2 regions of the Lactobacillus sp. UMNPBX16 genome follow, and region 1 is predicted to be linked to the other one. Evidence: riboswitches for the same ligand, from Rfam matches in the RefSeq annotation. Region 1 holds a riboswitch; the other holds the start of a gene.
What was found. Region 1 has a riboswitch for FMN ahead of CP367_RS02080 (ECF transporter S component). Riboswitches for the same ligand answer to the same signal wherever they lie in the genome.
Positions count from the first base shown of each region.

Region 1 (5,335 bases):
AATAGACAGGGAAATACGATGTCTGTCATTGTCGATACCAATGACCTTAACCTTAACATCTTGACCAACCTTTAAAACATCGCTTGGCTTGTCAACGTGCTTGTAAGAAATTTCTGAAATATGAACTAAACCGTCAACACCACCAACATCGATGAATGCACCGAAGTTAGTCAAACGTGAAACCTTACCTTCAACAACGTCACCAACAACTAATTGTGATGCAACCTTGTCAAATGCTTCTTCACGTTCTTCTTCAACTAAATCCTTGTGTGAAAGGATTAAGCGGTTCTTGTTAGGATCAATTTCGGTAATCTTAAGTTTCATAGTCTTACCAATGTAAGGCTTAAGATCTGAAACGTAACGGTTTGAAATTAATGAAGCTGGTAAGAAACCACGTGTACCAACATCAACAATTAAACCACCACGAACTGATGAAGTTACAGTACCTTCGACAGCATTTCCGTCTTCGAAGTCTTTTTGTAACTTGTCGTAGGCTTCTCTTTCCTTTAAGCGGGTAACTGAGAAGAAGAATTCACCATTTTCCTTGTCGCCACCGGCTCTTCTTAATACTAAGGCCTTAAACTTGTCACCAGGCTTAACTAAATCACGTAAGTCTGCGTTACGGTCTGAAGTGTATTCACGACGAGTAATGACACCTTCAACACCAGCGTTTTCAACACCAACATCGATTTGGCCGTCTTCAATGTCTAATACTTCGACATCGACAATATCTCCGACCTCAACTCCTTGCATTTGCTTTAATGCGTCTAAAAATTGATTACTGTTTTCTGACATATGTACCTCCCAATATCATGTCCCATTTTATAGGAAACCGAGATATTTTTCTACTATTTTGTGCTATTTTTTCTAATTTTTTTGTTTTTTTTCGATTTGAGCTAAAATTGCCTCTACAACTTCGTCAATCGACATGTTTGTGGTGTCAATTTCAATTGCATCATCTGCCTTTTTTAGCGGTGAAATTTTGCGGTGAGAATCTTTATAATCTCTTGCTGCAATATCTTTTTCAATTTCATCAACTGTTTGGTCAGATTTAATACCACGCTCTTTAAAATCTAATAAACGACGTTCAGCACGTGATCTTGCTGAAGCAACTAAAAAGATCTTAACTTCAGCGTTAGGTAAAACAGTCGTACCAATATCGCGACCATCCATAATGACATTTGTCTTGCCTGCCATTTCACGTTGCAGACTTACCATTTTTTCTCGTACTTTCGGCAAAGCGGATACTTCCGAAACATTAGCTGAAATTTCAGGCGTTCTAATTTCTTTAGAAACGTCCTTTCCAGCTACATATACTTTTTGCTCACCATTTTCAGATTTCAATTCAATTCCATCTTCATCAATGGCATTCAAGATACCCGCTTCATCACCATAATCTAAGTTATGATTACGAGCAATCACTGTACATGCACGATACATTGCCCCTGTGTCTATATAGACACAGGATAATTTACTTGCAATGATTTTAGCAACTGTACTTTTACCTGCTGATGCAGGACCATCTACTGCTACTTGCATTCTAATAAAAAAGAGATCTTAACATCGACCCCTTTTATCCTTTCTGAAAGATTATTTCAACTTAAGTGTCTGACCTGCTTCAATATTTGAAGAGTCTTTAAGATTATTTAATCTGGCTAATTCATCAACAGTCAAGCCATTCTTTTCTGCAATTTCATTTAAAGTATCTCCACTTTGGACTAAATAAGTCTTAGGAGTAGCAGAACTACTAGATGAGCTTGAACTAGCCTTTTCAGACTTTTTCTTGCTAAAAGAAGATGATGAGGTTTTCTTAGTCTTAACAGACTTGGATGATTTAGAAGAAACCTTCTTAACTGTTTGAACTTCTTCAGCTTTTTCTGAATGGCTTGAAGCCAAACGATGAACAACTGGGATAAGTGCAATTAAAATAACCGCTAAAATTATAATAACTGCTATCCAACGTGCTGATCCACTAGGCTGACTATCTTGTGAGCTTCGCTTTTCAGTAGGTCGTTCATAGTGCTGATATGGCCCGGTTGACTTTTTATCCATCAAAAATTCCTCCATTCACTTAACGGATTAATTTTAGCATATTTTAGGATGCTTTGAATATGAAAAATCCCATCAACTTAAAAAATTGATGGGATGATAACTTAATTCAAATTAAATCTCTTACGAACGAATGGCTTAATTGTTTTCAAGGTAGCTTCAAACAATAAGTAAACAGCCACAGCGTTAATTAATCCTTTTAACAAGTTAAAGGGCATGATAATACTAAAAATGTAGGTTGACATTGATGGTAAATGCAATAACTGACCCAAGTAAACTTTCTCAGTAAAGCTTAACAAGGCACTATAGCTATTAATAGCAGGCAAGTTTGGTACCGCTGTTACTGCGTAAATAGGAGTCAAAACGAAGGCATTAGCCAATGACATCACTGCTGCCATTGCGATAATCCCAATTACCAAACCACAAATTGGTTTAACTCTGCCCATCATTGTCTTGCGGTTATCCGCACTCACATTTTTACTTAATAAATAAAATGGAACTGCAAATGACATTGAAGCTAAGAATGCTGCTAGATTTCCAACAAGGCTTGGTAATGCAAAACCACTAAAAATTAAACTAAGCAACATTCGAATTAAAGCAATAATAACTCCCGGTACAATGCCAAAAATAAACATTCCAATTGTAATAATGACATCTGAAAAATCAAACTTTAAGAAGGCAACTCCAGGCATGATTGGAAATTCAAATTTCATAACTACAAAAGCAATACAGCCAATTAAAGCATATGCAATCACATTAGTTAAACTACTATTCTTGGATTTAGCTTGATCCATAACTTACTTTCCTTTCTCAAAACAAAAGGTCTATTGCTTCAGCAACAGACCTTAAAAAGTGTAGTAAGTTTTTTTAGCCTGTCTTCTTCCATCTAGACTTTAACTATCGGTATCTAACGATTCAACCACTGACGTGGGTCGCGGACTTTCACCGCCGGTCGGGACTTTCACCCTGCCCTGAAGACAATAACCTTGAATATTTAATTACAGTTATAATTTAGTTCAATTGCATTAATTTGTCAACTTCATGCTTCGATAATTCCCGATATTGCCCTGATGTAAGCGAATCCAGAGTTAAAAAGGCATATTTTTCACGAGCAAGCTTATCAACTAAGTGACCTACTGCTTTAAACATTCGCTTAACTTGATGATAATGTCCCTCATGAATTGTAATTTGGACAATTTGTGTGTCTTTCTTATAATCAGTTTTCAATACTTTGACCTTGGCAGGCGCAGCCTTAAAATGATCCAACTTTACTCCTTGAGTCAAGGTTTTAATTTCATCAGGAGTTAAAATCCCTTTAATCTTGGCTACATAGACCTTAGCCACTTCATTTTTAGGGTGCATCAATAAATTTGCTAATTTGCCATCGTTAGTCATTAGCAATAAACCTGACGTATCATAATCTAATCTTCCTACTGGATACAAACGATATGGTAAATCTTCGAAATAATCAACTACAGTTTTTCTACCACGATCGTCTTCTGCAGTCGAAACAACGCCGCGAGGCTTATAAAACAAATACGTGTGTAGGCTTTCCCGCTCAATTGGTTCATCATCGACTGTAATATTACTAAAAGTATCGACTTTAGTACCTAGCTTAGTAACAACATGCCCATCTACTTTAACTCGACCGGCTACAATCATTTTTTCAGCTTTTCTTCTTGAAGCGATTCCTGCTTCCGCAATTACTTTTTGTAATCGTTCTGCCATTTTCTATCCCTCTTTTTCTAAATGTTTGTCTGCGCTACCTTTTGAATCGAATAAGTCAATCTCCTCACCATCAGTTGTATCCTCAAAGTCTTCGATTAACGGTAAATCAGCCAAACTTTGATAATTAAAATATTGTAAAAAATAATCAGTTGTAACATACAACTTAGGATGACCTGGAGCATCTTTTTTGCCGTCTTGTTTAATTAATCCTCGCCAAATCAATGTCTGTAAAGCTCCTGATGAATTTACTCCACGAATATCATCAATTTCTATTCTAGTAATTGGTTGTCGATAAGCAATAATTGAGAGAATTTCAAGTGCTGATTGACTCAAATTCTTAGTTAAATCTTTTTGAAAATACTTTTCAATTATCTTAGCTGTCTGTTGACTAGTTGTCATCTTATAAGTATTTGCAATATGAATTATTTGCATTCCCGAGTCTGGATCAGCCTTCATTTTTTGCTGCAAACGAGTGACTAACTGACCTAGCTCTTCACCATCAACTTCAAGTAGTTCAATTAGATTTTGCTCCTCAAGCCCATTGTCACCTGCGACATACAAAAGAGCTTCTAAATTTGCTAGTTTACTTGCCATTCGTATCAATTCTTTCTAAATTTAAATCACCGAATTCACGTGCTTGTGTAATCTGAATTAATTGTTTTTTACACAATTCTAGTGTCGCTAAAAATAAGCCAATAACATCTGAGATATTCTGCATTTTGTCCGCGCAAGCAAAGAAACTAACTTGCCTTTTTCGTTTCAATTGTCCATGCAAAAAATCCATCATCTCATTGATCGGCGTTTCTGCTACTCTAATTGAAGCGGTATCTGGTTGCTGCAACTTCAAACGATGTAAGACCATCGTAAAAGTCGTCGCTAATTCTTGTGCAGTTATCTGACCCTTAGGCAGCGGTTGAACTTTAGCAGTGGTTGATACACTAGCTTCTTTAGCAACTGTAATCGGTACTTCTTCATTACGTTCTTTAAAATAAGCAGATATTTTCTTAAACACAGAATATTGTACCAATTGTTGCACTAATTCGTCTCTTGGATCTTCATCAGGTTGAATATCATCTACAAAATCGTTTTGAGGCAACAAATACTGTGATTTAATTCGCAATAAAGTTGATGACATGACAAAATACTCGCCTGCAATTTGTAAATTTAAGCTTTGCATTTGGCGCAAGTATTCTAAATATTGACTAGTTATTTGGGCAATTGGGATATCATAAATATCAATTTTTTGCGATTGGATCAAATGCAGTAATAAATCAAGTGGTCCTTCAAAATTCGGTAATTCTAAAGTTAAGTTACTTTTGTCCATTATCTTCTTCTACCGTTTTTAATAAATTTGTATATTCTGGTACAGCAGTTATTCGTTTATCTGGATATTCGTGCTTTAGTTCATCAACAATTTTCCGTTCATAACTAATCTCACGAAAACCAGGAGCTAAAGACAAATATCTAATAATTACAAACTGATTAGATACTTGGGTTCCTATTACGCCCACCATATTATTTTGACTATTACGATAAAGATACAAAATAAAGTCATTTT
Region 1 is NZ_PCYU01000008.1:87,641-92,975, reverse strand. It holds gene rpsA (30S ribosomal protein S1) at 1-795, opposite strand, end outside; gene cmk ((d)CMP kinase) at 868-1,539, opposite strand; gene CP367_RS02085 (SAG1386/EF1546 family surface-associated protein) at 1,591-2,052, opposite strand; gene CP367_RS02080 (ECF transporter S component) at 2,154-2,843, opposite strand; FMN riboswitch at 2,920-3,032, opposite strand; gene CP367_RS02075 (pseudouridine synthase) at 3,061-3,777, opposite strand; gene scpB (SMC-Scp complex subunit ScpB) at 3,781-4,371, opposite strand; gene CP367_RS02065 (ScpA family protein) at 4,361-5,101, opposite strand; gene CP367_RS02060 (hypothetical protein) at 5,088-5,335, opposite strand, start outside.

Region 2 (5,335 bases), on a different contig from region 1:
TCTTCAATCTGAATGCAAATTAAATAAAAATAAGGAATTATCCTTCAAGAAGCTTAAAGGTAAAACTATTTTAAGCCCTTCTCCAATTGGCTTTTGGACTAAGATCTATCATGATGAAATCTCAGATAGCAAGATCATTTTTCAAAATGAATCAACTGAATATAGCGAAATTTTACAATATTCAGTGCTTCCTTTCTTTACCACTAACTTAACTAGCTTAGATTCTCAATGGGGCCAGAATTTACCTAATAATCGAACTGTTCGTCCTTTATCAGATAAAGTAGCCCATCAAAAATTTTATGCTGTCTATTTAAAGCAAAATAAAAATCGTGTCATGCCTTTAATTGAAAAGTTGCAAGATCAATGGAGCAAATATGATTAGAAGTAAGAAAAACTAGTGCATTAATTTAACATGCACTAGTTTTTTGGTGTATAGAACCTAATCATCTTAACCGATTATTCTAATAAATTTACCGATAACTACAAAATCCTGCTATTTTCATGTTCATCAAATATAATCTATCTTGAAAGGAGTCAAAAATGAAATTCAAACTATTAATTAATCCTCACAAAAATGAAATAGTTCAAGCACAAGTTCATCAAAAAAGTATTTTTACTGATAATTTAGAAAAATTTGTTTTAACTAATGGCAACTCGAATTCAATCATTGGCTATGATGATAAGGATCATGTGATTTTACAGCTAGAAGACATTGTGATAATCACGATACTTGATAATAAAATTACTGCAATCTGCATAAACAACAAAAGGTATCATCTCCGCAAGCGTATTTATCAATTAACCAATGAATTACCAAATAATTTCTGGCGAATTAATAAGTCTTCAATCGTTAACAAAATATATATTGATCGCTTTGAAGAAACTAAGACTGCTGGTGTAAACATTGTTATGAAAAATGGACTTAGCGATTATGTTTCCAGACGCTGCTTTAGCAAAATTCGAAAGGAGCTGAAATAAAATGAAAGAATTTATCTCAAATTTTACCAAAAGAGGTCTAATTGCTGCTGGTTTTGGACCGTTTATTTTAACTATTTTCTATTATGCTTACTATTTAGCCATTCATTATAATCCAACTTCAGTTCTAGAAATCAACAAAAATATTCTTTCTAGTTTGCTTCTAGTATTCATTGCCGGAGGTATTAGTGCAATCTTTAAAGTAGAAAAGCTGTCACTTGGCATTGCTACTTTGATTAATGCAGTGGTAATTTACATAGATTATCTTTTCTTTTATCTGTTCAATGATTGGGTTGAAATGAGTTTTACGCCATTAATTGTTTTTACAATTTGTTACATAGTTGGTTACGTCATCATTTGGCTGTGCATTTACCATCAAGTTAAAGCTCAAATTCAAAAAGTAAATCAGAAACTATAGAAAAGATGCGAACTGTTCATCATTAGTAGTTCACATCTTTTTGTACGTTATTAAATTTCAGAATTAAAAAATTGTTGGTACTAATCCACCATCAAGCCTAAGTGCTTCACCTGAAAATGATGACGCATATGGACTAGCTACAAACGTTACAAAGCGACCAATTTCTTCTGGACGAATTAGTCTTTGAATTTGTGAAAGTGGGCGGTGATTCTTCATAAAGTCACTTTCCCATTCTTCTTTTGGCAGATTAGAATCTTTATACATGTCATTGATCATCGTTTCAACACCTTCAGTAAGAGTTGATCCTGGCATAATTGTATTCACAGTTACATGTGTCCCTGCAGTCAATTTAGACAAACTCTTGGCAATTGATAAGTTCATTGTCTTAGTTAAACTATATTGTGGCATTTCACCTGATGGCATAATGGCTTCTTCACTAGCAATGAAAATAATCCTGCCAAAGTCTTGATCAAGCATCTTTGGTAAATAAAACTTAGCTAAGGCATTACCTGAATACACATTTACATCAATAAATTTTTGCCAAGTAGCTTCATCAATATCAAAATAATTCATTGGTTTGAAAATACCCATGTTGTTGACCAAAATATCAATATCTGGGAATCTTTCAAATAACTCCTTGCGCTGCTTGGCATCTGAAAGATCATATGGCGCCGATTGTGGGTCGGTATCAGGATAATTTTCTTTAATTTCAGCAACTACTTTATCAACAGTTACTTTTTGACGACCATTAATAATGACATTCGTCCCTTCTTTAGCAAGTTCAATCGCAATAGCTTTACCAATACCTTTAGTAGAACCTGTAACTAAAGCTAGTTTCCCTTCAAGATTCATTTTCATAATTCGTTACCTCAACATAATTAATTTCTTTCTAGCTATTATATTAACTTCTAAAAAGTAAGTAAAGCGTGACAGTTAAATAATTTTAATTGATTAACTTACGATAACTACAGGCTTTTAATCTGTTTTTGTTTGTAACCGCTTAAATTAATCATTGACATTTAGCTAGTTCAGTTTTACGATAAAGTTGAATTAAATAAATGTTCTTCGAGGCAAGGTGAAATTCCTGACCGGCGGTGAAGTCCGCAACCCGCGAAAGCGGTGGAATCCGATAATCGGTACCGATAGTATAGTCTAGATGATAGAAGAATGATAACCAATAAGTAACGCTTATTTGCATTTGCTTTGATTATTTGACTTTGAATATTATTACTGAACCTCGAGAATACTCGAGGTTCTTTTTTGCTCTACGAGGAAGTGATTTTAATGGAAAAAGATAATTTTTATATGAATTTAGCTTTAGAAGAAGCTAAAAAAGGTCGCTATCAAACATGGAAAAATCCTATGGTTGGTGCCGTAATTGTTAAAAACGGTCAAGTCTTAGCTACTGGCTATCATCACCATTATGGACAAAATCATGCAGAACGCGATGCCATTTCAAAATTAACCCCAGAACAATTATTTAATTCAACTCTCTATGTCACTCTTGAGCCATGCAACCATTATGGTAAACAGCCTCCCTGCTCAGATTTAATTATCAAAAGTGGGATTAAACGTGTTGTAGTTGGACAAATCGATCCACACAAATTGGTTACTGGAAAAGGAATTGCCAAACTACAAAAGAATGGAGTTCAAGTAACTACTGGTGTTTTAGCTGATGACGCAAGTAAACTTAATAAGTTCTACAGCTATTTTTACCAATATGGGTTTCCCTGGATCACAGTCAAAGAAGCAACTAGTTTAGATAATAAAGTTGCAATGCGCGGTCAGCGAACTCCAATCACTAATCAAGCAGTGTATCAGCAAGTTCATTCTGAACGTGCTGATTATCAAGCAATTATGATTGGTTCTTCGACTGCTATCATTGATGACCCTATTTTAAGAACTAATGTCAAAAGTGACTATCCGCCAATCCGTATTATCATTGATCGTCGCGGACGGCTGTTAAATCATTTACGACTTCGCTTATTAAGTGATACAAATCCCACTTGGATTTTCACTCAAAATAAGCAAATGTCTAAAAACAACTTTACTAATTCTAAAATCAAAATTATTCATTTAGCAACAAACAGGATCCAAGAAGTATTTGATTATTTGAGTACAAAAGAAATCCAGTCAGTTTATGTAGAAGGTGGCCCTACTTTGGAAAAAGCAATTATGAATGAAATTTTTGTTAATGAAGTAATTAAATATACGGCGCCGATCTTTCTTGGAGATGAAGGCGTAACAGGTTTAGTACCAAACGAAACTGTTCCTTTAACAAATGTTAAAAAAACAGCCTTTGGCAACAATGAACGAATTGCAGGTGAATTAAAACATGTTTAGTGGTCTAGTTCGCGGGGATGCTCATATTAAAAAAATTGATAAACACAAGCAAACAATTAAGCTAACCGTTTCGTGCCCTGCAGACTTTACTAATGGGCTAACGATCGGTGATTCAATTGCAATTAATGGGACTTGTTTAACGGTTGAAAGTTTTACTGAAACTAGTTTTGTTGTAACCATGATGCCTCAGACTTATAAGAAAACTGTTTTTAAGAATTTGCATAACGGTGATCAACTTAACGTTGAGCGTTCATTAGAAGTCGGTCAACGTTTAGAAGGTCATCTTGTTACGGGACATATCGATGATTTGGCAACAGTTACTAAAATAGCACAGAATGAAAATGCAATTGAAATTTGGTTTAAGTTTCCTGCCCGATTATCAACACAGATCGTACCTCAAGGTAGTATTGCTTTAAATGGCGTTTCATTAACAGTGATGGATGTTAAAGATAACAGTTTTTCGGTAGGTCTAATTCCACATACTCAAGACGAAACTAATTTAGCCAACTTACAGATAAATGATGAAGTAAATTTGGAAACCGACATTATCGGAAAATATGTTGCAAAAAATTTAGAAAAGAGAAATTAAAATGGATGTTAGAAAAATTCAAAATGCAATTCAATGGATGAAAAATGGTGGTTTAGTGATTGTTGCTGATGATGAAGATCGTGAATCTGAAGGTGATATGATCGGCTTGGGGTCTAAAGTTACTCCTGAAAATGTTAACTTTATGACCAAACATGCTCGTGGCTTACTTTGCACCCCTGTAAGTAAAACAATTGCCCAACGTTTAAATTTCTACCAAATGGAACAAAATAATACTGATCCATACGGTACAGCTTTTACAATCAGTGTTGATTACAAAACCACCACTACAGGTATTTCTGCTTATGATCGTGCGGCAACTATCAAGGCAATTGCTGATCCTACTTCCAAGCCAGAAGACTTCTTTAGACCAGGTCACTGTTTTCCATTAGTCGCTAAAGATGATCAAATCAAGAATCGTAATGGTCACACAGAAGCCTCTATCGCCTTAGCTCATCTTGCTGGCGAACCAGAAGTTGCATATATTTGTGAAGTTATGAAAGCTGATGGCCATATGGCTCGTCGTCCCCAACTGAAAGAAATTGCTAAAGAATATCACTTACCATTTTTAACAATTGCAGAACTACAAGAATATATTAATAGTCCTGTGAGTAAACGCTCAGAATTTGTAAACCTTCCTACTAAATATGGCAATTTCAAAATTAAGGCTTTCGCCAATGAAAACTTAGCTATTATTAAAGGAAAGATTGATCCTAAAAAGCCAGTTTTAGTACGTCTTCATTCAGAATGCCTCACTGGTGATACGTTTGGCTCAATGCGCTGCGATTGCGGTGATCAATTACATACTGCCATGAAGCAAATTAATAAAAATGGTAGTGGCATAATTCTTTATTTACGACAAGAAGGACGCGGAATTGGATTAATTAACAAATTAAAAGCTTATGGTTTACAGGACCAAGGTTATGACACTTATGAAGCAAATGAAATTTTAGGTTTTAAGCCAGATGAACGAAATTATATTATTGCTGCCAAGATTTTAAAAGATCTAGGTA
Region 2 is NZ_PCYU01000079.1:2,671-8,005, reverse strand. It holds gene CP367_RS10360 (LysR family transcriptional regulator) at 1-382, shown strand, start outside; gene CP367_RS10355 (LytTR family DNA-binding domain-containing protein) at 541-978, shown strand; gene CP367_RS10350 (DUF3021 domain-containing protein) at 980-1,393, shown strand; gene CP367_RS10345 (SDR family NAD(P)-dependent oxidoreductase) at 1,457-2,251, opposite strand; FMN riboswitch at 2,451-2,565, shown strand; gene ribD (bifunctional diaminohydroxyphosphoribosylaminopyrimidine deaminase/5-amino-6-(5-phosphoribosylamino)uracil reductase RibD) at 2,678-3,736, shown strand; gene CP367_RS10335 (riboflavin synthase) at 3,729-4,325, shown strand; gene CP367_RS10330 (bifunctional 3,4-dihydroxy-2-butanone-4-phosphate synthase/GTP cyclohydrolase II) at 4,327-5,335, shown strand, end outside.
Region 2: another riboswitch for FMN. It lies ahead of ribD (bifunctional diaminohydroxyphosphoribosylaminopyrimidine deaminase/5-amino-6-(5-phosphoribosylamino)uracil reductase RibD); the one in region 1 lies ahead of CP367_RS02080 (ECF transporter S component).